2 regions of the Marinobacter sp. SS8-8 genome follow, and region 2 is predicted to be linked to the other one. Evidence: riboswitches for the same ligand, from Rfam matches in the RefSeq annotation. Region 2 holds a riboswitch; the other holds the start of a gene.
What was found. Region 2 has a riboswitch for cobalamin ahead of QPL96_RS11890 (ribonucleoside-diphosphate reductase subunit alpha). Riboswitches for the same ligand answer to the same signal wherever they lie in the genome.
Positions count from the first base shown of each region.

Region 1: it holds a riboswitch for cobalamin, as region 2 does, so the genes downstream of both, QPL96_RS18655 (TonB-dependent receptor) here and QPL96_RS11890 (ribonucleoside-diphosphate reductase subunit alpha) in region 2, are expected to answer to the same signal.

Region 1 is NZ_JASSVN010000031.1:2,809-16,482, forward strand. Features, by position in the region: gene QPL96_RS18640 (ABC transporter ATP-binding protein) at 1-541, opposite strand, end outside; gene QPL96_RS18645 (iron ABC transporter permease) at 541-1,488, opposite strand; gene QPL96_RS18650 (cobalamin-binding protein) at 1,502-2,386, opposite strand; gene QPL96_RS18655 (TonB-dependent receptor) at 2,419-4,206, opposite strand; cobalamin riboswitch at 4,390-4,613, opposite strand; gene QPL96_RS18660 (DUF294 nucleotidyltransferase-like domain-containing protein) at 4,735-6,609, shown strand; gene QPL96_RS18665 (3'-5' exonuclease) at 6,602-7,330, shown strand; gene msrB (peptide-methionine (R)-S-oxide reductase MsrB) at 7,407-8,591, opposite strand; gene QPL96_RS18675 (ATP-binding protein) at 8,686-10,170, opposite strand; gene QPL96_RS18680 (response regulator transcription factor) at 10,173-10,874, opposite strand; gene QPL96_RS18685 (QsdR family transcriptional regulator) at 11,036-11,617, shown strand; gene QPL96_RS18690 (aldehyde dehydrogenase family protein) at 11,680-13,095, opposite strand; gene QPL96_RS18695 (3-hydroxyacyl-CoA dehydrogenase NAD-binding domain-containing protein) at 13,269-13,674, opposite strand, start outside.
Region 2 is NZ_JASSVN010000010.1:129,998-145,751, forward strand. Features, by position in the region: gene QPL96_RS11860 (EAL domain-containing protein) at 1-340, shown strand, start outside; gene QPL96_RS11865 (DUF4398 domain-containing protein) at 321-911, shown strand; gene QPL96_RS11870 (OmpA family protein) at 935-1,741, shown strand; gene QPL96_RS11875 (molybdopterin-dependent oxidoreductase) at 1,959-4,124, shown strand; gene QPL96_RS11880 (porin) at 4,299-5,435, opposite strand; gene QPL96_RS11885 (ribonucleotide-diphosphate reductase subunit beta) at 5,685-6,863, opposite strand; gene QPL96_RS11890 (ribonucleoside-diphosphate reductase subunit alpha) at 6,947-9,712, opposite strand; cobalamin riboswitch at 9,892-10,171, opposite strand; gene QPL96_RS11895 (zinc ribbon domain-containing protein) at 10,267-10,620, opposite strand; gene fmdA (formamidase) at 10,624-11,856, opposite strand; gene urtE (urea ABC transporter ATP-binding subunit UrtE) at 12,203-12,892, opposite strand; gene urtD (urea ABC transporter ATP-binding protein UrtD) at 12,895-13,653, opposite strand; gene urtC (urea ABC transporter permease subunit UrtC) at 13,653-14,852, opposite strand; gene urtB (urea ABC transporter permease subunit UrtB) at 14,862-15,754, opposite strand, start outside.

The DNA.
Region 1 (13,674 bases), on a different contig from region 2:
TCATCACCGAGGTCTGGTGCTGCAGGTCCAGATGATTGCTGGGCTCGTCCAGCAGCCAGATTCCCGGCGCCTGGGTCATCAGCGTGGCAATGGCCACACGCTGCCGCTCGCCCCCGGAAAGCGTGTTGACCAGCCGGCCCCTCAGATGCATCACATCAAGCGCTTCCAGTGCCTGCTCTGCAATCGCCAGGTCTTCACCACGTTCCAACTGCCAGGGTGACAACCAGGGATGGCGCCCGATCAGGGCGGTTTCCAGCACCGTGGCCGGAAAGCCGTCCTGCCGGTCCTGGAATACCAGCCCCATCTGTTGCGAGACAAGTTTGCGCCGAATTTCCGTCAGCGGTTTGCCATCCAGAAAGAGTTGGCCGTTGCGGGGTTCCCGGAGACCCGCCAGTGTATGCAGCAGTGTGGTTTTACCCACACCATTGGGGCCAAGAACGCCCCAGACCTGGCCCGGCTGCAAGGACAGATTCAGGGGCACACCCGGGGCACGTCCGGGAATGTCGATGATCAACTCTTCGGTAGTCAATATTATTGCCATTATCGACTCCGGTAGAGCAGGTACAGGAAGGTCGGCACCCCAATCAGCGCCGTGATCACTCCCACCGGCAACTGTTCCGGCGCGATCACCACCCGGGCCAAAGTGTCCGCCAGAACCAGCAGAGTACCACCCGCCAGGGCACAGGCTGGCAGAATCAGTCGCTGATCATTGCCCAACGCCAGCCGGAGCATATGGGGCACCACCAGGCCGACAAAACCAACAGCCCCGGCCATGGTCACGGCGGTCGCCGTCAGCAGGCTGGCCATCAGATAGATAAGCCACTCCAGAGGCCGGACCGACACCCCCAGGGCCGCGGCCTGCAATGAGCCCCGGGCCAGAACATTCAGTGCCCGCCCGAGTGGAAACACCAGCAGGCAGACCAGAACCAGAATAACCAGACCGGGCCCGGGCGTGGTCGCATGGGAAAGGTCCCCCATCAGCCAGTACAACATGCCCGGCAAACGGCTGGCCGGTGTCATGGACAGGATCAGGGTAATGACAGCACCCCAGCCAGCAGCCACCACCACACCGGTGAGCAGAAGCCGGGAGGGGGTCCAGCTCCCGCTGCCATGTGCCAGCCCGAAAACCAGCAGAGTCGCCAGCATGGCTCCGGCAAAGGCCGAACCAGACACCAGAAAACCGGCAACCCCGGCCAGCATGGCCAGCAAGGCACCAACGGCAGCACCCCCGGATAATCCAAGCACATAGGGGTCTGCAAGCGGATTGCGCAGCAGTACCTGCATCAACGCTCCTGCAACCGCCAGCAAGCCGCCGGTGGCGAACGCGCTCAGGGTACGGGGCAACCTCAGATCAAGAATCAGGGTTTGCTGCAGTTCACTGCCGCTGCCGGCCAGCACCCGCAAGGTATCCTCAATACCGATGGCGCTGCTGCCAATGCTGACCGACAAAAAGCCCGCCACCAGGCTTGCCAGTACCAGGACCAGCATGGGTTTCAGGGGGCTAGAGATTGGCACGGGCCTGCTCCAGGGTCTGGCACAGGTGTCTGGCACCTTCCACCATGCGCAGCGTTGGCCGCGCCAGAAGATCAGGCGGCTCCAGAAACAGGTTACCGGCCGACACCGCGGTAAGGCCGTGGAATCGCTGCCAATCCTCCAGCCACTGCTTACTGCCAGCCTGCCCGGCCGTAACAATGACATCCGGGTTGGCTGCCAGCACCGCTTCACGGCTGATTTGGGGCACCAGCCTCGGCAAATCTCCGAAAACATTAACGCCCCCGCACAGATCAATTGCCTTGCTGATCAGCTCCTCCCGGTTCACGGTCATCAGCGGTTGGTCCCAGATCTGGTAGAACACCCGGACCGGCTGTGCGCTGGCATACCTGGACTCAAGACTGGCGATTCCTTGAAGAAAAACCTCCGCGCGTGCTTTTCCTTTGCCGGGTTGGCCAGTTAGCAGAGCAAGATTTCCAACTGCACTGGCAATATCCTCGAACGTTCGCGGGGCGAGCCAGAATACCGGGATGCCAAGGTCCGCCACCCGCTCCAACTGACTCCGGGAATTGCCATCCACCCAGGCCACTACCAGATCCGGTGCCAGCGACATGATCGCCTCCAGATCCAGCCGGTTGCTGTCGCCCACCTGGGGTAACGCCACAGCTTCAGCCGGGAAATCGCTCCAGGCACTAACGGCAACCACGCTGCCTCCAGCACCGGCGGAGAACAGTAGCTCGGTGGCACCGGGGGAGAGCGACACAATTCGCCTCGCCGGTGCCGCCAGGCAGACCTCACGCTTCAGGGCATCCCTCAGGCAAGGCGGCTGAGCCGATACCTCTACCGGCATCAGCGCACAAAACGCTAGCAACAGGGCAAACCCTTTTTGGATCATGGGATTACATCACTGGTCAGTGAGAGGCACTACTAGCGAAAATCATAGCGTACCGAGGCCATGTAGGTCCGGCCAGCCGCCAGATAGTCAAAAGGCTCAAAGGTTACACTGTCATTGCCCCGACTGGTGGCATAGCGGCGGTCCAGCAGGTTATCCACCTTGAAACTGGCTGACCAGCCCGGAAGAAAGTTCCAGGCCGCTCTTACATCCACGGTGCCGTAGCCAGGCAACAGGCTGTTGTTGGCGGCATCGTTATAGCGGTTGCTTTCAGTGATAAAGCTGGCCCCCACGAACCACTGTTCAAACAGGCGATCAACATCCAGACGCAGATTCTTTTCGGCCCGGCGGGGCAGGCGTGTGCCGGTATCACGGTTCTCGCTGTCAGCCCAGGTCAATGCCGCATTCACGTCCCAGTTCCCGGTTTCAAAACCGGAAGACAACTCAACACCACGAATACGGGCAGATTCGACGTTCTCGACCGTGCCCTCGAAGGTGACCGGATCCGACACAAAGGTAATCAGGTCCGCCACGTCGTTCTGGTACACCGCGATATCCCAGAACCATTGATCGTAGCGTCCGGACACGCCGGCTTCCACCATCTGGCCTTCTTCCGGTTTAAGGTTGGGGTTACCGGTGTAAAAGGGCACAGTCAGATACAGATCGTTGAAGGTGGGTGCCCGGAACGAGGTGGCGTAACTCAGGCGCAGGCGGTGAGTCCGGTCGAACTGGTGCCCCAGGGCAATACCGCCGGTTTCCTCCTTGCCGTAGGCTTCGTTGTCGTCCAGGCGGGCACTGAGCAACAGGTCGGTGGCCTCGTAGTTGAGGCGGGCCTGGCCAAAGACCGCGCTGTTGGTGCGGCTGTCCTCGGTGAACTGGCTGGTGCCCTCAACCTCGTCCATTATTACTTCCGAGCCGATGACGAATTCATGCACACCGGCGGTCAGGGTGTTTTCCCAGCGCGCCGACCGGTACAGCGTGTTGAACACGCTGGGGTAGGAACCGAACGTCTCCTGTTCGTCCCGGGATTCAGAGAACTGGATACGGGTGCGCCAGTAGTCACTGGCCACGGCCTCCAGGTAAAGTCCCATGGCACGGACCAGGAAGTCGGTGTCACCCCCCTCGAATTCGGTATTGCCCTCGGACTGGAACACCGTCAGCCCGACACCGCCGCCCTGGCCAAACTCGTGACTGACTTTTGCCAGCCCTCCGGCATTGCGAAACCCCTTATCCTCGCCACCGGCCCGCAAGTTAGTGCCCTCGGTATCGGAATAAACCCCGCCGGCCAGAAACGCCGACTGCCCCTCCCTCGCGGCCACGCCGGCCGTGGTTTCAAGCGTCTCGTAGGAGCCACCGGACAGTTCCGCCCAGCCCTGGCGGCCCGCTTCTGGCTCAAGGGTAAAAGCCTGGATGACACCGCCCACCGCATCAGCCCCATACAGGGAACTTTTCGCACCGCGTACCAGTTCGACCCGCTCCATCAGTTCCGGCGGCAGAAACTGCCAGGGCGGGATGCCGGCGGTGGCTGAGCGCAGGCGAATACCGTCCAGCAGCAGAATCGTACCGGAGCTGCCGGCACCGCGCAGGAATACGCTGGTGGTTTTGCCATAGCTGCCATCGGAAACCACATTGACGCCTGGCTGGGCGTCCAGCAGATCCCGGAATTCGGCGGGCTGCTGGCGACGGATGTCGTCTTTTTCGATAACCGTCACCGACGACAGACTTTCACCCACTGTTTTCGGGCCAAGGGTTGCCGTGACGATGATCGGATCAAGGGCTTCGGTGGCATTCTGGCCCAACGCAAGGGCGGGCTGGGTTAACATTGACGCTGCTGCCACCAGGACAGGCAAGGAACATCTCACAGACATTATTTTTTTGCTCCGCAATCCGTGCTCGCCCGCACGGAGATCAGGTTTTTGCTGCGGAACAGGAAAGCAGGGGGCAGGTGGTCATCGGGTGGCGGGAAAGCGGAACCGGATTATCACCCACCCAGGTCGCCCACCGCAACATCGGGTGTTTTTCCAGGCCGGTCTCCGGGCTGGCAGGCGGAACCGAGGTTCCCGGGCAATCACCTTCCCATGCCATCACGACACAGTGGCGCATCAGATTGCCGTTATCCTGCTTACCGTTGCGGGGGCAGCATCGGACTTGCGCTGGCGTTGCCAGGCTCACCGATTTCCCGTTTCACCCGTCGCGCTGTGCGACGGACACCTGAAAAAGTAGGGGCAAGGCTAACAACACCGACTAAAGCGGTCAATGAGATCTATCAAGGGTCTACATGGCCGCTAAGGGTTCCCGCTGCTATATTCCCTATCTGACAACCAATTTCCCCCGCGAAAACAGGGAGTTTTATGCAGGCCGAACTCATCGACATCCGCAATCACATGGCGCAGTACCCGCCGTTTGACGAGATGGCCGAGGAACTGCTCGACAGGGTTGTGGGCAGCATTGAGGTGGTGTATTTCAAGGCGGGCACCCAGATCCTGGGGTTCGGTGAGCAGAACGCCTGGCTTTGCTATGTGCGTAGCGGGGCTGTGGAGATCTATCGCCGCTCCGGCGAGCTGTATAACCGGATCGGTGAGGGAGAGGTTTTCGGCCAGTTTGGCCTGCTGATGCGCAAGAAGGTGCGGTTTCCGGCGAAGGCTCTGGAAGACACGCTGATTTACAAGATCCCCGGTGAAACCTTCCATTACCTGTGGGAAAACGACGAAAATTTTGCCGATTTCGTGGAAATTGAGGACCGCAGCCGCCTGCGATCCGCCCTCTCCCGGCGGGAAAAGTCCAACGAACTGATGACTTCCAGGGTCATCAGGCTGGTATCCCGGGAGCCGATCTCGGCGCCCTGCACGGTGCGGCTCCAGGAAGCCGCCCGGATCATGACGGACAACGGCGTTTCCGCCTTGCTGTTAATGGATGAGAAAGACGGCAAACCGGTGCTCAGGGGCATCATTACCGACCGGGATCTGCGTACCCGTGCGCTCAGCGAAGCCCTGCCCTCGGAGACACCCATCAGTGACATCATGTCGGAGGACCTGATCACCATCCGCTCGAACGCCTTCATCTTCGAAGCCATGCTCACCATGCTTCACAACAATGTGCACCACCTTCCGGTGATGGATCGGGACGAGGTGCGGGGCGTGATCGCCCTCTCCGACATTGTGAAATACGAGAGCCAGAGCAGCCTTTACCTGGTCAGCAATATCTACCACCAGCAGGATGTTAAAGGCCTGAAGAAGGTCAGCCGGGATGTGCGCGACAGTTTCGTCCGGATGGTGAACGAAGACGCCAATTCCCACATGATCGGCAGTGCCATGGCCGGAATCGGGCGCAGCTTTACCCAGAGGCTGCTTGAGCTGGGCGAGGAAAAGCTCGGCCCACCCCCGGTTCCCTACTGCTTCATGGCCCTGGGTTCCATGGCCCGAGATGAGCAGCTGGTAGTGACGGACCAGGACAACGCCATGATCCTGGACGACAGGTTTATTCCCGAACAGCACGATGAGTATTTCCTGGCGCTGGCGAAATTTGTCAGTGACGGACTGGCCGAATGCGGATACACCTACTGCACCGGCGATATCATGGCCACCAACCAGAAGTGGCGGCAGCCGCTGCGGGTCTGGAAAGGCTACTTCGCCGACTGGATTGACAACCCGAAGGCCCAGGCCTTGCTCAACAGCAACATCTTCTTCGATCTGGATGGCATCTATGGCCAGACCGAATTTGCCGAGCAGTTGAAAACCCTGGTGGCCGACAAAGCCAGCAACAGCCCGCGGTTCCTGTCATTCCTGGCCCGCAACGCCCTGAACCGGACACCGCCCATCGGCTTTTTCCGCACCTTTGTGCTGGAAGAAGACGGCAAACAGCAGAAAACCTTCAACCTCAAACGCCGGGGCACCGCCCCGCTGTCGGATCTGATCCGGGTCCACGCTCTGGCCTGCGGCTCCCGGGCCCAGAATTCCTTCGAGCGGCTGAAAGTCATCGGCAATACCAAGCTGCTGCTGGACGATGATCTCGGCAACCTTCGGGACGCCCTGGAATTCATTTCGATTGTCCGGATCCGGCACCAGGCCCTGGCCATCGAGGCGGGGCGGGAGCCGGACAACAATGTCCGGCCGGAAGACCTGTCACCCTTTGAGCGCAGCCACCTCAAGGATGCCTTCCAGGTGGTCAGTAATGCCCAGAAATTCCTGAAATTCCGGTACAACACCCAGGTGACCCGCAATGTCTGATGACTCGCGGGCTGAACACTCCCTCACCAGCCTGCCATGGCCGGAGCAGTATCAGGCCATGGCCGACCAGAGTAAGTCACCGCTTCTGAAAGCTTTTTACGAGAGCGGATGCGTATCGCCCGATACGCCGCTGTCAGAGGTTCCGTTGGTGGCTGTCGACTTTGAGACCACAGGCCTCGATGCCAACCAGAACTCGATTGTCAGTATCGGTCTGGTGCCCTTCACGCTGGACGGGATCCGGTTGGCCGAGGCCAGGCACTGGATCGTGCGCCCGAAACTGCCCCTGCACCAGACCTCCATTGCCATCCACGGCATCACCCACAGCGATATCGACAAGGCACCGGATCTGGAAGACATTCTTGAGGATCTGTTTGCCTGCCTGAGTGGCCGTGTCCCTGTTGTCCACTACCGGAATATCGAACGACCGTTCCTGGATGTGGCGCTGAAGTGGCGGCTTGGTGAAGGCATCCGCTTTCCGGTCCTCGACACCATGGCCATTGAGGCCCACCTGCACCCGAACCGCCAACCTACCATGTGGCAGCGATTCCTGGGGAAAAGTCCGGTATCGATCAGGTTAGCGGACAGCAGGCTGCGTTATGGGCTGCCCCATTACGCGGCCCACAACGCGCTGATCGATGCCATTGCCACGGCGGAGTTGTTGCAGGCCCAGGTGTTACATCACTTCAGCCGGCAAACGGCGATTGGCGATCTCTGGCTGTAGCCTTATTGTCGGATTACGCTGCGCCAATCCAACCTTCCCAGATGCCCCAATCCCGCCGCCTGGGCGTCCGGCCCGGCTACTGACTGGCCATATCGGCCTTGGGTTGGACCTCGTTGATCCATTCGCCATAACCCGCCGAAGCCATGTCCTCCAGGGGAATGAACTTCATGGCAGCGGAATTCATGCAATAGCGCAGTCCCGTGGGGGCCGGGCCATCGTTGAACACATGGCCCAGGTGGGAGTCCGCGTAGCGGCTGCGAATTTCCGTCCGGCTCGTGAAGAATGAGCTGTCATCCCGCTCAACCACCGCATCCGGCGTGATGGGACGGGTAAAGCTGGGCCAGCCGGTGCCGGATGTGTATTTGTCCCGGGAGGAGAACAGGGGCTCACCTGAGACAATATCCACATACAGGCCCGCCCGCTTGTTGTCCCAGTACGGGTTATTGAATGCCGGTTCGGTGCCGTCTTCCTGGGTGACCTCATACTGCCTATCGGTCAGCCGCTGTTTCAGGGTTTTCTGATCAGGCTTCACAAAGCTCTGGCGATCAAAGCCCGGGTCCGCCTCGCCGGTCGCCATGGCTGCCGGCCTGAATCGGGAAAAGTCCAGTTCGTAGTCTTCACCATACACCTTCTCGATAAACTGATAACGGCCTGAATTGAAGGTGTAGAAGTTATAGCGAATCGGATTTTTCTTGTAATAGTCCTGGTGGTACTTCTCTGCCGGATAAAAGGTTTTCAACGGCACAATTTCAATCAGCACCGGGTTGTCGTAGATACCTGATGCCTCAAGCGCCTGCCTGGCCGCCTCCGCCAGGCGCTTCTGCTCATCGTTGTGGTAGAAGATCGCCGGGCGGTACTGCCGACCCCGGTCCACAAACTGACCCTTGATGTCGGTCGGATTCATCATCCGCCACAGCCCGGCCAGCAGACCTTCGTAGGTCATTTTCTCCGGGTCGTAATACACCTGGACTGCTTCGGTGTGGCCAGTGCGGCCAGACGAGACCTGCTGGTAGGTGGGATTCTGTTCATCGCCACCGGCGTAACCCGAGACCGCCTCGACCACGCCGGGGATCTTTTCGTAACCGGCCTCGACACACCAGAAACAGCCGCCGGCAAAGGTGGCCACCGCCAGCCCGGGATCATCCGGTGCGAATTCTGTGTCTTTGCGATCCTGCTTGTCAGCGGTCGCGTAAGCCGCAAACAGGCCACCGAAAGACACCAGCGCCAAGGCGGCCAACATACCCGTAATCGTGCGTTTCATGATAACTCTCCTCTACGTGATTCCATGCCGACAGCGTACCGCCCCGGATTCACGAAAGCGTTCGGTAGTTGTCACGAATCCATAACATCGTGGATTATTTACCGGCGGCACCCTCTGGCTCATCCGCCAGCGGAAGCCAGACAGAGAAAACAGCGCCGGTGTCACTGCGGACCGAGAGCCGGCCCTGCTGCAGGGATACCATCCGCTGGGCAATGGCCAGGCCGAGCCCGGCGTGGCCGATGCGAGAGGAGCCAGGGGCCTGATAGAAAGGTTCGAACAGGTGATCCATATCGGCCGCGTCAATACCGGGGCCGGCATCAGCCACGGTAATCTCCGCGCCATGCTCCCCGGCGGCGACGCCAAGGGTGATCTCGCTGGCCCTGGGCGAATGGTTGATGGCATTTCCTATCAGGTTATCCAGTACCCGCTCGGTCATGGCGATGTCGGCCAGAACCCGCACAGGAGCAACCTCGACAATGGACAGGGACACGCCGGCGTGTTCGGCTTCGGGCCGGTGTTTCTGCACCACATCGTGCAGCAGTTCGGCAACCACGAACGGCTCGGGTGTGGGCTGCTTTTCCCGGGCATCCAGGGCTGCCAGCTCAAACAGTTCTTCCACCAGGCGTCCGAGCCGGTGAGTTTCCGCCAGTGCCACATCGAGAAACCGGGCGCGCTCATCGCCACTCAGGGTATCCTGCTTAAGGCGTAACGCCTCAATGTAGCCCTGGATCGACGCCAGGGGGGTGCGCAGGTCGTGAGACACCTGGGCTACCAGTTGGCGGCGCTGGGCGTCCTTGTCTTTCAACTGGTCCAGTTGCGCGGCAATGCGCCCCGCCATCTGGTCAAACCTGGCGGTCAGGTAATCGATATCGTCGCCTTTACCGTCGACTGCGGGCGTTCGTTCAGGAGACATGCCGCTCTCAAAGGCCTCAACCCGCTCGGTCAGTCGGGACAACCGACGGGTCAGCAGGCGGAAAAACACCAGGCCCGCAAGCAGTCCGACAACCAGGCTCACCGCCAGAGCTCCGGCCCCCATCTGCAGTAACCGGTCGCTGTGCACCATGCTTTCGGCCAGATCGTATTCCTCTCCCCGAAGCACCACATACAGGTAGCCGGTGGGATCCTCTGCGGAAGGGACAGGCGTTACCGAGAACACCTTGTGCCGGTCATGGCTGCGGGGGTCGTCACCGGGCAGCGGGTAGGCCTCCGGATTTTCCAAAAGGGTCCGGATCGGTTCCAGGGAAACCCGGTTACGCTTGATCTTGTCCGGGTCGGCGGAATAGGAAAGGATCTGCCCATCCCTGTCCAACAGGTAAATCTCAATGCTTGGATTGATGGTCATGTACAGTTCGAACAACTGCCTGAGGGCATCCCGGTTGAGCTTGCCGTCGGTAACCAGGTTGCGATCTGACACCAGGTTACGGGCCAGATCGCGATTGAGCTGATGGCTCACCGCCGCGGAATACTCCCGGACCGAGGCCAGGCTCAGGAAGGTAAACAGCCCCCCCACCACCAACAGCAGAAGGAACAGGCCAATGGCCAGCCGGGCATAGAGCGTTCGGAACACCGACAGAGCCATGATTAATCCATGAACCGGTACCCAACGCCCCAAACGGTCTGCACATACCGGGGGGCGGCGGGATCAGTTTCAATCTTGTTGCGCAGGCGGTTGATATGGGTATTCACGGTATGCTCGTAGCCTTCGTGGTTGTAGCCCCAGACCGCATCCAGCAGTTGCGCCCGGCTGAACACCCGGCCCCGATGGCTGGCAAAGTGCCAGAGCAGATCGAACTCCCGGGCGGTGAGTTCCACTTCCACCGCCTGCATAAAGACCCGTCTGCGGACAGGGTCGATACGCAATCCGTCGACTTCGATTTCCCGGGCGTCATTGTCGGAAGCGCGATGGGAGGAAAGGGCGTCCACACGCCGAAAGAGTGCCTTGATGCGGGCCGACAGCTCAGCCACGCTGAACGGCTTGGTAAGGTAATCATCCGCCCCCATTTCAAGCCCCAGAACACGGTCCAGCTCGGTACTCTTGGCCGTCAACATCAGCACCGGCACGTAGCCACCTTCAGCCCGGATCTCCCGGCACACCGCCAGACCATCCAGCCCGGGCAGCATCAGATCCAGAATCACCAGATCGATGCCGCCCTCACGGAAACACTCCAGACCGGTGTCGCCCCGATCCATCAGGACCGCCTTCATACCCAGGTCCGATACCTGCATGCGGACCAGCTCACCGATGCCGGGGTTGTCCTCAATAATCAGTACGGTTCTTGTCATGATCTTCGCGCCCGTTGTAACCACCGGTGGCTTTTACTGCGATTCAAAGGGGAGTGTAGGCTGAAAAGTTCACAAAACCATCACAGCCCCGTTTCCGGGCCTGGATAGCGGCCTTTATGTTTAGTCGTTAGAATGAATCGAAATTCCGGCACGAGGTTTCAGTGGCAGACAAAACCATAAGCAGGGCAACACCCGCCGACGCGTTCAGGCGGGCGCGGCGCATGTGGCTCAAGGGTGAGCGCATCCACCTGGCGTCTCTGTCTGATGACCTGGGAATCGGCCGGGCCACCCTGTTTCGTTGGGTCGGCAACAAGGACCTGCTGATCGGAGAGGTTCTCTGGTCCCTCTACGATCCTCTGCGGCTGGAGGCGATTGCCAATACGCCAGGCAAAGGGGTGGATTTTATCGTCGGCGTTTACCGCCGCACCAACTCGACCATCCTGCACTTTGAGCCGCTTCGGCGTTTCATCAACCAGGATCCGGAATACGCCCTCAAAATCCTGACATCGTCCCAATCGATCCTGCACACCCGAACGGTCGAGACCAATACCCGGATGCTGAAGGAGCAGGTGGCCTCCGGCCACATCAAGCCGCCAATGAACATTTACAGCCTGTCCTACTTCATGGTGCGGCTGGCGGAATCCTGTCTGTACAGCGACATCATCGGCGGGCGTGAGCCGAGGAATGCGGAGCTGGAGGATGCCTGTACGGCGGTGCGGATTTTGCTTGGAGGGAAGGCCTGACGTCGGGAGCTGGTCGTGAAGGCGGGGTCAGATGAAAGCGTTCATCTGACCCCATGTTCGTACTACAGCTGCAGCGACCGGACTTCCAGGAATTCTTTCAGCCCCCACTTGCCAAATTCGCGGCCGATGCCAGAATGCCCGAAGCCGCCGAACGGCGCCAGCGGGTTAAACGCTCCACCGTTAACGAAAACCTGGCCGGTGCGCAGTTTGCCGGCGATTTTCCTCGCCTTGTCATCATCGGCGGACCAGACTGCACCGGAGAGACCGTACTGGGTGCCGTTGGCGATTCTGATGGCGTCCGCTTCATCCTTGTAGGGAATCACGCACAACACCGGGCCGAAGATTTCCTCCTGGGCGATGCGGCTGTCCGGTTGCACGTTGCCGAACACCGTGGCCTTCACGAAGTATCCTTTATCACACCCTTCCGGTGCCTCCGGGCCACCGGTAATCAGTGTGGCACCTTCTTCGATGCCCAGTTTTATGTAATCAATCACCTTGTCACGCTGCTGGGCGGAGGCCAGCGGGCCGAGACGGGTAGTTTCTTCCAGCGGGTTGCCGGGCGTCATTTTCGCCACAGCAGCAGCGGCCAGTTCACAAGCCTCGTCGTGCTTGCCCGCCGGAACCAGCATGCGGGTGAGTGCGGTGCAGGTCTGGCCGGAGTTCAGCAGGCAGTTATTGATCGTGCCTTTGACCGCCCCGGCCAGGTCTGCATCCGGGAGGATAACCGACGCCGATTTGCCGCCCATCTCAAGCGCATAACGCTTGAAGTCGTCTGCGGCGGCGTGGGCAATCAGGTGACCAGTACGGGTGGAACCGGTGAAGGACACCATGCGCACATCCGGATGCTTGATCAGGGTGTCGCCGACGGTCTGGCCAAGGCCGCACACCATGTTGAACACGCCCTTGGGCAGGTCGGTGCCGTCCAGAATCTCGGCCAGAATATAAGCGGTCTGGGGCGCAATTTCCGAAGGCTTGAGCACCACCGTGCAGCCGGCCGCGATAGCCGGCACAATCTTCAGGATCACCTGATGCAACGGGTAGTTCCAGGGCGTAATGCAACCAACCACGCCCACCGGCGCATACTGCACTTCGGAATTGCCGGACTGTTCGGTAAACGGGAAGTCCGGCAGCAGTTTCAGGTAGGTGTTGGTCACCGCAGCCGGCATGCCGGCCTGTATGGGTGTGGCGAGCTTGATAGGCATACCCACTTCCCGGCAGACGGTTTCGGCAATTTCCGGCGCGCGCTCTTTCAGGCCCGCGTGCAGTTGTTCCAACACCTTCAGGCGCTGTTCAAGCGTGCTCTCGGACCAGTTGCCAAAGGCCGCGTCGGCTGCCGCGATGGCCTGCGCCATTTCATCCCGGCCGGAGGCGGGCACCCTGGCAATGACCTCACCGGTGCCAGCTTCGTGAACATCGATCATCTCTCCGGTCCAGGAAACCCACTGGCCGTTGATGTAGTTCTTGCTCAGTTCTCTCATATTCTTCCCCTTACTCAAATACGATTACGCCCCGGCCGTTCTTACCTGCCACCATATCATCGAAAGCCTGGGCGGCCGCCTCAATAGGGTAGATCCGGGTAACCAGCTCAAGTAGAAAGTGGGGTCAGATGAAAGCTTTCATCTGACCCCCTGTTCATGACCCCGTGTTCAAATCAAAGATCACCGAATTTCCTGCCCTCGCTGACCAGCTTCTCCAGCAATGTCGCCGGCGCCCACTGCTCACCACCGACGGTATCCCGGTATTTCTTCACCGCACAGAGAATGGTGCCCAGACCCTCCTGGTCGGCCCAGAACATGGGGCCGCCGCGGTAGGCCGGGAAGCCGTAGCCGTAAATCCATACGATGTCGATGTCGATGGGCCGGTCGGCGATGCCCTCCTCCAGAATCTTGGCCCCCTCATTGATCATCACGTACATGCAGCGCTCCAGGATTTCCTGGTCACTGATTTCGCGCGGAGTAATGCCCTGCTCCTTACGGAACTCCTCGATCAGTTGCTCCACTTCGGGGTCCGGAATCGGCTTGCGGCTGCCTTCCTCGTATTTATAGACACCCGCCTGG
Region 2 (15,754 bases):
CTACTCTTCCCTGTCTTACCTTAAGCGGCTACCGGCCACGGAAATCAAACTGGACTGTGCACTGGTGCAGGATATCGATTCCAGTGAAAGCTCCCGAATGATTGTGGAAACGGCGATCAACATGGGCCACGGTCTGGGCTTTCAGGTAGTGGCAGAAGGCGTGGAAACAGAGCAGACGGCCCGTCTGCTACAAGGCATGGGTGCTGGCCTGTTACAAGGCTATTGGCTCTGCCGCCCCATAGCCCTCAGCGAATTAAGCAACTGGCTGGTGGTTCAAAAACAGTCTCCCCGCGCTCGCCACCCGTGCGGTGCTCTCCGGTATGGAGAACACCATCGGTGAACTGATGACACCGGTGACAGCGACGTTACCGCACCGCCATACCGTCGTCGAAGCGCTGGCAATTACCCTGCGGTTTCGTGGTAGCAAACCGAGCGCCGTTGGCTATACTGAAACACAGCGCATTTCACTTTATTTAACAATATGGCCAGTACCGTTGCGCTGCGGATTATGTTGTGAACATGGGAGTTCCTGTATGAAACCGCACCTTTCACTGACCCGCACTCTGACCACTCTCACGTTGGCGACCCTTTTAGCCGCCTGTGCCGGGCCGGGGCCAAAGCCCAACAGCGAGCTGCAGTCTGCAGAATCCGCCATCAAACAGGCCGAGGCCGCGGACGCCCGAAGATTCGAGCCTGTGTTGCTGAATGAAGCGAAAAACAAAGTGGCCGATGCTCGCGGTCTCATGGACAAAGAACGGTATAAGGAAGCCAGGCGCTTGCTGGAGCAGGCCGAGGTCGATGCGCAGCTCGCTGGCGCGCGCTCTGAGACCGAAAAGGCTCAGCAAGCGGTTGCCGAGATCAACAGCAACATCGAAAACCTCCGCAAGCAGATCAATTCAAATCAGCAGTAAGCCCGGCGACAGGAGACACGAAAATGAACCTTACACTATCTATCGGTTTTGCGGTCGGGCTGTTGGCACTTGTGACTGGATGCGCAAGCACACCCAGGCAGAATGCCGGCATTGACGAAGCGAGGGCGGCATACACGGAAATAGAGCGGGACCCGAACGTCGCGCGCAGTGGTGCGGCACAACTGCGCCAGGCCAAGATCGAACTGGATCGTGCCCAGGCGCTGTTAAATGAGGGCGCTGACGTAAACCGCGTCGAACACGCAGCCTACCTGGCAAAGCGTCACGCCGAGATCGCCATGCAGCAGGGCAAGCGTGCCGATCTGGAAGAAGAGGTCAGCTCTGCGGAAGAGCGCCGCAAACAGCTGATGTTGCAAATGAAGTCCAAAGAGGCGAATGAGGCACGCATGGAGGCAGAAGCGCTGAGGGCTGAAATGGCCGCTCTCAAAGCGGAGAAAACCGAGCGTGGCATGGTGCTTACGTTGGGTGATGTGCTCTTTGACCTCAATAAAGCCGATCTGAAAGCCTCCGGCAAGCGCACCGTGGAGCGACTGGCTGATTTTATGAAGCAGTACCAGGAGCGCCGGGTACGTATTGAAGGCTACACGGACAGCACAGGCTCTGCCGAATACAACCAGGGGTTGTCGGAGCGACGCGCCAAGTCGGTTCAGAGCGAGCTGTTGGATCAGGGAATATCCGGTAACCGTATTGAGGTGGAAGGCTATGGCGAGGCCTATCCCGCTGCCACCAACGATACCAGTGCAGGGAGACAGCAGAATCGCCGAGTGGAGATCGTGATTTCGGATGAATCCGGCATAATCAATGCACGTTAACTTTCTCAATGAGACTGCCATCCCCATCGCCGGCGACAAAAACACCGCTAATCCAGGTTCCACGCATCAGGAAGGCGTGGAACCATTCGAAGGCATTGCGGCTGGGATTTGCCGGGGTTGACTTGGTTTGTGTGGCTTACGACGGTCTGTTTTTTTGCCCGGTTGTGCCACACTTCCCGAACCAACAACGACAACACCCAAAACCGAGCCTGTCGATATGAGCGAGAACGAGACCCAGACCCACTATCGCACCTGCAACATCTGTGAAGCCATGTGTGGCCTCGAAATCAGGCATCGGGGCAACGAGATCCTGTCGATCAGGGGCGACAACGACGACCCGTTCAGCCGAGGCCATATCTGCCCAAAAGCGGTTGCCCTCCAGGACTTCTACAACGACAAGGACCGCCTGAAAACACCGCTCCGGCGTACCGCCGACGGCTGGCAGGAAATCCGCTGGGACGAGGCGTTTGAAGAGATCGCCGCCCGTTTTCGTGGCGTCCAGGAGGAACATGGCAAGGATGCGGTCGGTGTTTATCTTGGCAACCCCAACGCCCATAACTTCGGCAATGCCATTATGTTGCCGCGGTTCTTCAAGGCCCTGGGCACCAACAATCGCTACAGCTCCGCCTCCGCCGATCAGTTGCCCCACCACGTGGCGTCCAACTACATGCTCGGCGCCGGCATGCTCATTCCGATTCCAGACATCGACCACACCGATTTCATGCTGATCATCGGGGCTAACCCGATTGTCTCCAACGGCAGCCTGATGACAGCTCCGGGTGTGGGCAAACGGCTCAAGGCGATCCAGCAGCGAGGTGGCAAGGTGGTGGTGGTTGATCCCCGCCGCACCGAGACCGCCAGGAAGGCCGACCAGCACCTGTTTATCCGCCCCGAGACCGACGCCCTGTTCATGCTCGCGCTGGTGCACACCCTGTTTGATGAACAGCTGGTGACTCTTGGCCACCTGGCATCCCGGATTGACGGCCTGGACCAACTGGCCAATGCGGTTCAATCCTACTCGCCGGAGTCCGTGGCGGAGGCCTGCGGCATGCCCGCCACCGCCATTCGCGATCTGGCGCGGGCGATGGCCGCCGCCAAGAGCGCCGTTTGCTACAGTCGCATGGGGGCCTCCACCCAGTCGTTCGGTGGCCTCTGCCAGTGGCTGAACAACGTACTGAACATACTCACCGGCAATTTTGATCGCCGGGGTGGCGCCATGTTCCCGCAACCGGCGTTCGATCTGGTGCGGGATAAAAAGGGCAAACCCAGCGCCTATGGCCGCCATGAATCCCGGGTGAGGAAACTGCCCTATTTCAACAACGAGTTCCCGGTCGCCACCCTGGCCGATGAAATCCTGGCAACCGGCGACGGCCAGATCCGGGCCATGATCACCATCGCCGGCAACCCGGTGCTCTCCGCTCCCGGCGGGGCGCGGCTGGAGGCGGCTTTCAAGGCGCTGGATTTCATGGTATCCGTGGATATCTACCTGAACGAAACCACCCGCCATGCGGACATCATCCTGCCGGCCACCACCGGCCTGGAAGTGCCCCATTTCGATGTCTTCTTCAATTCGTTTGCCGTGCGCAATACCGCCAAATTCTCCGGGCCGATGTTCGAGAAAACCCCCGATCAGAAACACGACTGGGAGATTCTCCGGGATCTGGCCCTGCACCTGACCGGGCTGGAAGACGATGGCGTCACCCCCGAGGCGATGCTGGATCTTGGCCTCAGGCACGGCGCCTATGGCAAACAGGGCATGAGTCTCGAGAAACTGAAAGCCAGCCCCCACGGTGTGGATCTGGGGCCACTGCAGCCCTGCCTGGCACAGCGCATCCAGACCGGGGACGGGATGATCCGGATCGCGCCGCAGCTGTACCTGGAGGATCTGAAACGCCTGGATGGCTCGGGCCTGCTGCAAGCTGACCGGAACAGCGACCATCCCTTCGCCATGATCGGCCGCCGGCTGCCACGCAGCCACAACACCTGGACCCAGAATTCCCACCGGCTGGTAAAAGGCAAAAACCCGTGCACCGTGCAGATCCATTCCGCCGATGCGCAAAAACTGGGCCTTGAGGACGGGCAGACTGCGGAAGTCAGATCAGCCACCGGCGCCATCCAGTTGCCGGTGGAGGTTAACGACGATATGTTCGAAGGGGTGATCAGCATCCCCCAGGGCTGGGGCCATAACCGGCCCGACACCGCTATGTCGGTCGCGGAGAGACAGCCGGGGGTGAGCATGAACGACGTGACGGATTGCCAACGCATCGATGCGCTGACAGGAAATGCGGCGTTTAACGGAACGCGGGTGGCGGTACGCGGCCTGACCGACGATCCCGGTTCTGCTCAGGCGCCTCCGAACCGGCCGCCACTGGCGTCAGCTTGAGACTGGGCGCCAGAGCGGCGGCAAGCTTTGGTGCTGAGGCAAGAGAATCCCCTGAGTCAGTCGCCTAACGCTGAGGTAACGGGCGCCGAGCCGCATGAGGCAGCCATTGCCGCAGTAATCGCCGGTTTCGTCCGTTGCTTTTTCAGCATGTTTCGTCTCCTGGATGTTGGGTCGTTAAATCTGGAACTGCACGCCAAATGTGACGGTGTCGGTATCCTTACCCTTGGCGCCGCTGGCATTCGCGTCGCCACTGGTTGCGTTGAGGTTCAACTTGAGGTTGTGTCCGGAAATAATGTAGTTGACACCCAGTTCCGTGAGTGAACTGCTTTCGCCGGACGAGGGGTCGTTGCTGGTGTAGCGAACATAGGGCTGGTAACGGCCCGGACCAACATTGCCAGGCATCAGGAAAGCGGCAGAAGCAAAATAGGCATCGCCGTCGAACATCGAGAACACGGGAACCGCTGCATTGGTATCCACCTCAAAGGATTTATATTCACCTTCGAGAGTAACCACGCCACCCCCCTCCAAAGGTTTCTCAAACAGACCGTCTATTGCGTACCCGGAGAACGAACCGCTTTGTGCCGCGGTGCCATACCCATCGTCCTGATACTGACCGGAAATGGCCAGCGTCAGGATATCTCCGCCTTTCCCAAAGTAGGTGCTGCTGGTGTAATAGCCCGGGTTGGCTTCTTTGTTGAGGAAGTTAAAAGCCAGACGAGCGGCGTACAGAGGGGCATCACTCTGGTTCTCGGCAGCACTGTAACCGTCAAATACGCCGATTGCGTACTGGAACTTGTTTAGCGAACCCCAGATGGTCGCGCCCTCGTCGCGGGCAAAGGTACCTGCTACGCCGTCAGCGCCGTTGCTGACATCATTGTCGGAGGGGTACAACGGCACGGTGTACTGTCCCCAGGTCAGGCCGTAAAACGGCCCGTTCATTTCAATGCGGTCGGCGGGTGTCAGCATGCGGCCGACCCATACATTGAATACTTCGCCTGGCTCATACTGGACAATGGCGTCCAGCACACCGTATTCGCCCCACATTTTTTCGGTACCGAAATAAAACTTGAAGTCGTCAGTAACCTGGCCTGATATATACAGGCGCATGTTTTCCAGAGTGAAATCACTGCTTCTGCCACCGTCCGGTGCCCCGTTATCTGCCGAGGCGATGGAGGTCCGAATACCGGCTCCAACGCTGATCCAGCGAGTATCGTCGATCACGATTTTTCCGGCGGCGAGAACCGGCGCTCCGGTTGCGGCCAATAGACTTCCGACAATCAGAGATTTCCCAATTACATTTTTCTTCTGCATTTCGAGGTTCCTGTTGTTGTGGCCAGGGCCGTTAAAAATCAACACCAATGTCAGGGCAAGCGCGTGAACATGGGACAACCAGCGCTTTCATGACTGTCGAGTCTAAAGGCGTGCCAAGCGGAGTAGAATGGGGTATTTGGCGCAGGTCCATACGTCAAATGACGCATACCGTTCGTGGGATAACAGCTACGACCCATTCTTTTCACCCGGAAGCAAAGGCCAAGCTCCTGGAGTCAGTCAGTGACGTGCTCACCACTCCAGTTGCGCTCCGGTCTGGTACTCAATCACCCGGGTCTCGAAGAAGTTCTTTTCCTTGCGCAGGGTGGCCTGTTCATCCAGCCAGGGTGAGACGTTCTTTGCCCCCGGAAACGGCTCTTCCAGGCCCACCGTTCTTGCCCGGCGGTTGGCCACGAAGCGGAACTGCTCGCTGTGGTACTCGGCGGAGTAACCCAGGATGGGGTCGCGCAGGATGTAGTTGGCGTAGTCGATTTCCGCCGCTTCGGATTCGTCCCACATCTCGCGCACGGCTTTGGGGTCGAAGGTAATGTTCTCCTCTTCCAGGATCTGATTCACCACGTTCAGGCCGAAGGAAAAGTGCATGGCTTCGTCCCGGAGGATGTACTGCAACTGCTCACCGGTGCCGCGCATCAGGCCCCGGCGCTGCAGCGCGAAGATGGGGCTGAAGCCATTGTAAAACCAGCTGCCTTCGAACACCGCCGCAAAGAACAGGTAGGACATGATGAATGCCTGCAAGTCGTCGCGGTTGCGCAGGTTCATGTCCGGGCGCATGGCGGCATCCAGCCGGTGATTGGCGATCTGGATCTTGCCGTTGATGGCGGGCACCACCCGGTAGCGGTTGTAGATCTCGCTCTGGTCCAGGTTCAGGGTTTCGATGCAGTGCTGGTAGGCCCATGTGTGCATGGCTTCTTCATACACCTGCCGGGCCTGGTAGATCTGCAATTCCGGCGCGCTCATCTTTTCCATCACGGCCAGGCCAATGTTGCGCATGGCGAGGATGTCGGAGGTGGTTAGGTAAGCCAGCACGTTTTCGTAGACGTGTTTTTCCGGCGCGGTGAGCCGATGGTGGTAGTCATGAACATCCTGGGCCATGTTCACGTCCAGGGGGGTCCAGTGGTTTTTGTTGGCGTTGATGAAGTATTCCCAGGCCCAGGGGTACTTGAACGGCGCCAGCTGGTTGATGTCGGTATTGCCGTTGACGACACGTTTGTCGTCGACATTTACGGGGGCCGGGGCGCCCGGGTTGGTGCCTTTGGATGCGGTTTTCGGTTCGTCGTCCCAATCGAGCATTTGTCTTACCTCTGAGGTCTTTGTCCGCCTGGCCTGCTTGCCGTGGGGGCGGAACCGGTCTGGCATCCCCTCCCGAAAACCGCCCGAGAATACGTCCATGTAGGGCTTGGCTGTGGCCATCCTTGGCCACAGACATTTTTAGGAGGGGATGCCAGACCGGTTCTTCGGGCTTGGCAGTTATAATCTTTGGCGTATGTCAGCGGTTACTGACACGCCTCGCAGTCCGGGTTGTCGATGCTGCACACCAGGGGCTGTGGCGCCGACACCGGGGCGTTTTTCTCGGCGCCGGTGGCGCCCAGGGAACGCAGGTAGTAGGTGGTTTTCAGGCCCCGCTCCCAGGCGAGCTGGTAGAGCGCGTCGAGCTTCTTGCCGCTGGGTTCGGCCATGTACAGGTTGAGGCTCTGGGCCTGGTCGAGCCATTTCTGCCGGCGGGCGGCGGCTTCCACCAGCCATCTCGGGTCAATCTCGAACGCGGTGGCGTAGCGGGCTTTCAGTGCCGCCGGAATACGGTCAATCTGCTGCACGGAGCCGTCGAAGTATTTCAGGTCGTTGACCATCACGTTGTCCCAAAGGCCTTCAGCCTTGAGATCCCGAACGAGGGAAGGATTCACCACCGTGAACTCGCCGGAGAGGTTCGATTTCACAAACAGGTTCTGGTACGCCGGCTCAATGGACTGGGACACGCCGACGATGTTGGAAATGGTCGCCGTGGGGGCAATGGCCATGACGTTGCTGTTGCGCATACCGTGTTGGGCAATCAGTTCCCGAACCGGGGTCCAGTCCAGCCGGGCGTTGGTGTTTACGGACAGGTCCCCTTCCCTGCGTGCGTTTTTGAGCAGGCTGATGGAGTCGATGGGCAGGATGCCTCGCTGCCAGAGGGAGCCGTCATAGCTGTCGTAGGCTCCCCGCTCGCCCGCCAGCCTGGCCGAGGCGCGGATCGCGAAATAGCTGAGCTGTTCCATGGCCACGTCCGCAAACTCCACCGCTTCCGGGCTGGAGTACGGCAGACCCAGTTGGTAAAGCGCATCCTGGAAGCCCATCAGGCCGAGCCCCACTGGGCGGTGCTTCAGGTTGGAGCTGCGGGCTTGGGGCACCGCGTAGTAGTTGATGTCGATGACGTTATCGAGCATCCGCACCGCGGTGTTCACGGTGCACTCCAGCCGCTGCACATCCAGCTCGCCGTGGGTGATGTGGGCGGCCAGGTTCACCGAGCCCAGATTGCACACGGCAATTTCATCAGCGCTGGTGTTAAGGGTGATTTCCGTGCACAGATTGGAGCTGTGCACCACGCCCTGGTGCTGCTGGGGTGAACGCAGGTTGCAGGGGTCCTTGAAGGTGATCCAGGGATGGCCAGTCTCAAACAGCACGGTGAGCATCCTGCGCCACAGTTGTTTGGCCGGGATTTTCCTGAACAGCTTGATCTTGCCCTGCTCCGCCAGTGCCTCGTAATGCTCATAGCGTTCACGGAAGGCGTTACCGAACAGATCATGCAGATCCGGTACATCGCTGGGGGAGAACAGTGTCCAGTCGCGGTCTTCGCGCATGCGTTCGATCAGCAGGTCCGGTACCCAGTTGGCGGTGTTCATATCGTGGGTGCGACGGCGCTCGTCTCCGGTGTTCTTGCGCAGTTCCAGGAATTCCTCAAGGTCCAGGTGCCAGCTTTCCAGATAAGCACACACCGCGCCCTTGCGCTTGCCGCCCTGGTTCACTGCCACGGCGGTGTCATTCACCACTTTCAGGAAGGGCACCACGCCCTGGCTCTGGCCGTTGGTGCCCTTGATGTGAGCGCCCAGCGCCCGCACCGGTGTCCAGTCGTTGCCCAGTCCGCCGGCCCATTTTGAGAGCAGGGCGTTGTCGCGGATGGCGCCATAGATGTCTTCAAGATCGTCGCCGACGGTCGTCAGGTAGCAGGAAGACAGCTGGGAATGGCGGGTGCCGCTGTTGAACAGGGTCGGCGTGGAAGCCATATAGTCGAACGAGGACAGCAGATTGTAGAACTCGATGGCACGCTCATTCGGGTTGTCCTCCCGCAGGGACAGGCCCATGGCCACCCGCATGAAAAAGACCTGGGGCAACTCAAGGCGGGCCTTGTTCCAGTGCAGGAAGTAGCGGTCGAAAAGGGTTTGCAGACCCAGGAAGCCAAACTGCAGGTCCCGCTCCGGTTTCAGGGCAGCGCCCAGACGCGCCAGATCGAAGGTAGCCAGGGTTTTATCCAGCAATTCGTAGCGGATACCCGCTTCGATACAGGCTGACAAGGCCTGCGGATAGATCTCCGCCAGCGGCTGGCTGGTGGAGAGGTTCAGGGCGGAAGCCGTCTCCAGCCTCAACTGCTCCAGCAGAAGGCGAGCCGTCACGGCGTTGTAATTTGGCTCCCGCTCGATCCGGCTGCGGGCGGTCATGACCAGCGCGGAAAGTACGTCTTCCTCGGCGATGCCGTCATAAAGGTTGGTCAGCGCATCTTCCACCAGGGAGTCACCATCAATGCCTTCCAGCCCGGTGGCCGCCTGTTCCACCTGCAACTTCATAAGGCCCAGGTCCAGCGGAGCGATCTCGCCACCGGTCTTTTTAACGGTCAGGTGTGGGTGGGCTTCCACCGGGGCATGGCGGGCTCGCTCCCTGGCATGCTCTTCCCGGTACAGTACATAGGCGCGAGCCACTTTCTGCTCCTCGGCCCGCATCAGGGACAGTTCCACCTGGTCCTGAATGTCTTCGATGTGCACCTTGCCGCCGGCTTTCAATCGCCGGCCAATGGCGTGGACAACCTGCTCGGTGACCCGATGTACAGCGTCGTTAATGCGGGCCGAACCGGCGGCCTGGTCACCTTCCACGGCGAGAAACGCCTTGGTAACGGCAACACTGATCTTGGATGGATTAAAGCCCACGAGGGCACCGTTGCGTTTGATGACCTGGAGGGATTCGGTGTCGGTGTGCGGGGTTGGCCGGGGTTCGGCCAGCGCTGAGGCAGGCATGCGGTGTTCTCCTGAATACGCGTTGAATTCCATAACCTTCGCGTAGGCAGGACGAACCGGAAACACAGCGCCAATGGCTGGCAGACGTGCGTGCCGTGTGCGTTTGCTGCTCACCTTAATCCGGCCGAATGCAGGCGCCTGAATCGCGAAGGTGCAGTTGCGCTGTTTTCTGGTGTGGCAGGAAACAGCACCTCCCTGGCAGGTCTTCGGACTCAGGAGCATGAATCGTTGGATTCGGCCTTGCGTGGCGACTTCCCGGTTTGGAGCCCCTGGTTACCTCCTGAGTCGTCTCTGCCTGCTCTGAAAGCCAGAGGCGACTCAGGGGGTACCAGAGGCTCCTTGCCAGTGTCTTGATGCCACGCTCGTTCTCCAATACCGCTGCGCGTCAGTTCCGGATTCTCACCGGATTCCCGATACCCGGATGCTCAGAAAAACAACATCTGGTATGTAGCCAAGGATTAAACCACTATATACGCGGTATTCGGGAAGAACAAGGCGGGAAAACAAAAAAGGCCCCGAGAGGGCCAAATACATGCAGACTCAGTATCAGATCATCAATGGCTGATCATCCAGGGCCGCATGGAGGGAAACATTTTCTTCCCATCGGCAGTGTAGAAAAGCCTGTGCTTACCGTCCGACTTTTTCTTGCAGCCACAAGCTTTGCGGTGTTCGGCGTCCCGAGCCCGCTGGTCGGCGGTAGAGATAATCGGCTCATGCCGTGCCTTTTCGTTTCGATCTTCAGCCAGGTGCCTGGCCGGATCTATCCCAACCAGCTCAGGGGACAGCACAATTACCCTTGGCGACAGCGCCTTACAGCTGGGGCACTCGGAGGGACTTCCGGCCTCTGCCATCATACCCAGCGCCTGGAACAGGCCGTGCTCGCCGCACTTGTAGTCATACAGAGGCATGGCTTACTCCTTGTCCCGTGACAGGGGTACGTCAGTGCCGGGTGTGACTTTCTTGGTCGGTCCCTCCGCCGTCGGGTTGATGTCGAAGTCGAAAATCTCAGTCGGCAACCAGAGTGTGGCGCAGGCGTTGGGAACATCAACCACCCCACTGATGTGGCCTTCCACAGGCGCACAACCCAGTAGCGCATAGCCCTGAGCCGGTGTGTAACCGAATTTAGTCAGATACTCGATGGCGTTGAGGCAAGCCTGGCGATAGGCCACCTGCACATCCAGATAATGCTGTTTGCCTTCCTCATCCACCGAAATGCCTTCAAAGATGACGTAGTCTTCGTAGCGGGGCTTGATGGTACTGGGCTTGAACACTGGGTTCCTGATGCCGTATTCAGACATGCCATCCTTGATCAGGTTGACCCGCAAGTGAATCCAGCCGGCCATTTCAATCGCACCACAGAAGGTGATCTCACCGTCACCCTGGCTGAAGTGAAGGTCGCCCACCGACAAACCGGCACCCTTCACATACACCGGGAAATAGGCCTTGGAACCCCGGGACAGATCTTTTATATCGCAGTTGCCACCGTGCTCACGGGGCGGCACGGTACGAGCCGCTTCTGTCGCTGCTACCTTGGCGGCATCACCGGCGAGCTTGCCCAGGTGCGCAGTACCGGCGAAGGGCATGTTGGCGAGCCCGGGCACCCGGTTTGGCTCGGTATCGTAGAGTTCTTTCTCCCGGCGGTTCCACTCCGTCAACATCTCTTTGGATGGCAGGCAGCCAATCAGGCCGGGGTGTATCATTCCGGCGAATTCCACATTGGGTATGTGGCGGGACTTGGTGAACATGCCATTGAAATCCCAGATGGATTTCTGGGCCTCAGGGAAATGCTCCGTCAGGAAGCCGCCACCGTTTTTCTTGGCGAAAAAACCGTTAAACCCCCACTGGCTGTCCTGGAACGCACCAATATCCAGAATATCCACTTCCAGCAAGTCACCGGGCTCAGCCCCTTCAACGGCAACAGGGCCTGACAGGAAGTGCACCTGAGTCAGGTCCACATCCCGGATATCGTCAGCGCAGTCGTCATTTTTGATCTGCCCACCGGTCCAGTCGTAGCACTCCAGAACAAAATCATCCCCCGGCTTCACCGTCGCCGCCATAGGGATGTCCGGGTGCCACCGGTTGTGAATCTGTTCGTTCTCGTAAGCGGATTTGCTTCTGTCGATCTTGATAATGGTTTCGGCCATAACGGTCGCTCCTCGGTTCTTGGCGTCAGGGTTCAAAGCTGCGGCGCGCAGAGCCCGATGGTGTCTGCGCTGACGTGATTCACTATCGGTGATCCCCGCCGGGGAAGGTATTCGCGAAATACCCCCGGCGCCTACGTTATTCGACGTATTGGTGCTCAGAGACAGCCCTGCTCTGCACACCGGACTCAAACCGGTGGCGTTGGCCACCGCCACACCGGCGGTATCGTTACTGCTGGAAATATCACCGTGTCCCATTTCGCCTGCTGCTCATTGCGCAGCAGATATCACGAAGGTTCGGGAGATGCGGCGGTGAGGTCCTTTCGGGACCGAAAAGGCCTCCACCAACCTAAACAGCCAGATAACTGGCAATCTTGTCCTGATCGGCCTCTTCCCGGTTCTCTTCGTGCACGATGACCCCCTTCTCGATTACCAGAATCCGGTCTGCCGCATCCATCACAAAGCTCAGCACCTGCTCCGACACCAGAATCGACAGGCCCCGCTCATCACGGATGCGCCGCAGAGTCCGGGCAATATCCTTGATGATGTTGGGCTGGATGCCTTCGGTGGGTTCGTCCAGCAGAAGCACCTTGGGCCGGGTGGCCAGGGCCCGGGCGATGGCCAGCTGTTGCTGCTGGCCTCCGGACAGGTTGCCGCCCCGACGGTTCTGCATTTCCTTGAGCACGGGAAACAACTTGTACAGATCCTCAGGCACCTTCTTCTCGCCCACAGCGGCGAGGCCAGTCTCAATGTTTTCCCGTACCGTCAGGGTGGGAAAAATCATCCGCCCCTGAGGCACAAACCCGACGCCGGCGCGCACTCGCTGGAAGCTCTTCAGGTTGGAAAGGTTGATGCCATCAAGGCTGACTTCACCGCTTTTGTTGGGAGTCATGCCCACCAGGGATTTCATCAGCGTGGTCTTGCCCATGCCGTTACGGCCTACCACGGCGACAATCTCGTTTTTTCCCACATCAAGGTTCAGGTCCTCGATGATGGTGCTTTGGCCATAGGCCACCGAATGGTGTTTTACACTCAGCATGATCAGTGCCCCAGGTAGACTTCGATGACTTTCGGGTCCGATTTCACGTGCTCGATGGACCCTTCCGAGAGAACCTTGCCCTGATGCATGACCGTAACCCGGTCGGCAATGTCACCGACAAACTGCATGTCATGCTCGATCACCAGTACCGTATGATCCTTAGTGATCACCTTGAGCAGTTCCGCGGTTTTCTTGCGTTCCGCCACCGACATTCCGGCCACGGGCTCGTCCAGCATCAGCAGGTCAGGCTTCTGGATCAGCAGCATGCCAATCTCCAGCCACTGCTTCTGACCGTGGCTGAGCGAGGCCGCCGCTTCATTCAGGGCGCATGTCAGGAAGATGGTTTCTGCCACCTCTTCCACGGCCTCAATCACCGCCTTGTCCCGCTTGAAGGCCAGTGCCCCCATCACGCTGTGGCCCTGGGGGTAGGACACCTCGAGGTTTTCGAACACAGTCAGGTCCTCGAACACCGACGGTGTCTGGAACTTCCGGCCCACGCCCGAATGAACAATCTGGTGTTCCTTGAGTCGTGTCAGTTCCTTGCCTGCAAACCTGATGGACCCGGCTGTGGCCTTGGTTTTGCCGCAGATCAGATCCAGCACGGTGGTTTTACCGGCGCCATTGGGGCCGATAATGACCCGAATTTCCTTTGGATCAAGGTAGAAGGACAGGTCATCCACGGCCTTGAAACCATCGAATGACACCGTCAGGCCCTCGACCGCCAGCAGGAAATCCGTATCTTTGCCTTTGGCCACACTCATCACGATTTCTCCGGGCTGCAGGTATTGGTCATCGGATCATAATTGTCGGCTTTTTCAGCACTCGGCCTGGTCGCCACAGGCTCAGCTGCGGTTTTGAGCTCAGGTTTGCTGCGCTTGAAGAGGCGGTCTTCCAGAGGCATGACGTAGTTCTGGTATAGCCCGGCCAGACCGTTCGGGAAGGCCAGCACCACACCAATAAACAACGCACCCATGGCAAAGGGCCAGAGTTCCGGGAAGGTTTCGGAAAAACCGCTCTTGGCGGCGTTGACCAGCAAGGCACCGTAGACCGCACCGAGGATAGACAGCCGGCCACCAAGGGCGCAGAAGATCACCATCTCGATGGAGGCAACAATGCCGATGAACGACGGTGACATGAAACCGACAATCAGGGTGAACATCGCTCCCCCGATACCGGCAAAAGCAGCGGCCAGGCAGAACACGAAGATCTTGAAAGCCGCAACATCATAGCCCGAAAAGCGCACACGGGTTTCCTGGGCATTCATTGCAACGAGAATGCGCCCCAGCTTGCGATTCTGAACCATCCGTGCCACGAACAGGCATAGGAAAAGCAATCCAACCGTCACGAAGTAGAGGGTGTTTTTCGACGCATCGCTGCGGATATCCCAGCCCATCAGGGTCTGAAGGTCGGTAATGCCGTTGACGCCGCCGGTGTAGCCCTGCTGACCAATGATGAGAATGGTCAGAATCGCAGCGATGGCCTGGGTGATGATGGCGAAGTACACGCCACCCACACGGCGGGTAAACATGGCAAAACCGATGATGAACGCCAATAACACAGGCACGCCGACAATGGCGATAACCGTGAACGAGAAACTGTTGAACGGTTCCCAGAACCAGGGCAGTTCGGTGCGCTGGTTCCAGTCCATGAAATCCGGAATGCCGGGGGTAGACTGGATAGCGGTAGCTTCCGGCGAGGAGGCCTCCAGCTTCAGAAACATCGCCATGGAGTAGCCGCCCAGGCCAAAGAACACACCCTGACCCAGGCTGAGAATGCCGGCCTTACCCCAGCACATCACCAGACCGATAGCAACGAAGGCGTAGGTCAGGTACTTGCCTACCATGTTCAGCCGGAACGGGCCCAGAACCAGCGGCAGGACGGCAACCAGCAAAAGCACCAGTGCCAGGTAATACAGCCCCTCGCGGGAGGCAAACCATTTCAGGGGAGATAGACTCTTCATGATATTTTCCTAGCGACGGACCTTGAGGGCCATGAGTCCTTCCGGACGCAGCATCAGAATGCCGACGACCACCAGCAAGGTGAGCACCTTGGCCATGGAACCACTGAGGAAAAACTCCATGGTGGACTGGGCCTGGGATATGCCGAAGGCAGACACAATGGTACCGATCAGGCTCTGGGCACCGCCAAAGACCACCACGAGGAAGGTATCAACAATGTAAGCCTGGCCAGATGAAGGCCCGGTGGAGCCGATCATGGTAAACGCCGCACCGGCGATACCGGCGATGCCAGAGCCGAGCGCGAAGGTCGCGCGGTCGATGCCGGCACTGTTTACCCCCACCGCTTCGGCCATGGGGCGGTTCTGGACCACCGCCCGGACTTTCTTGCCATAGCCGGACCGGTACATCAGCAGGTAAACAGCCACCGCCGTGGAGAGCGCAATGATCATAACGAACAGCCCGTTGATCGGCAGTTCCACCAGGTCGGTCACACTGAATGCGCCCATCATCCACTCCGGCAGATCGACACCCACTTCCCGGGCGCCGAAGATGGAACGGTAGGCCTGCTGCATGATCAGGCTCAGGCCCCAGGTGGCCAACAAGGTGTCGAGTGGTCGGTGGTAGAGATGCCGTATCATGAGCCACTCAACGAGTGCCCCCAATGCGCTGCAAATCAGAAAGGCCAGAATCATGGCGACAAAGAAATAGCCGCCAAACAGTCCGGGCAGGTAGAGCTGGAAAAAGCCCGATGTCAGATAGGTTGTGTAGGCACCGAGGATCATAAACTCCCCGTGGGCCATATTGATCACTCCCATCTGACCAAAGATGATGGCCAGGCCCAAAGCCATCAATACGAACACTGAAAACAGGGACAGCCCGGCGAACCCCTGCATGGCAAATATCG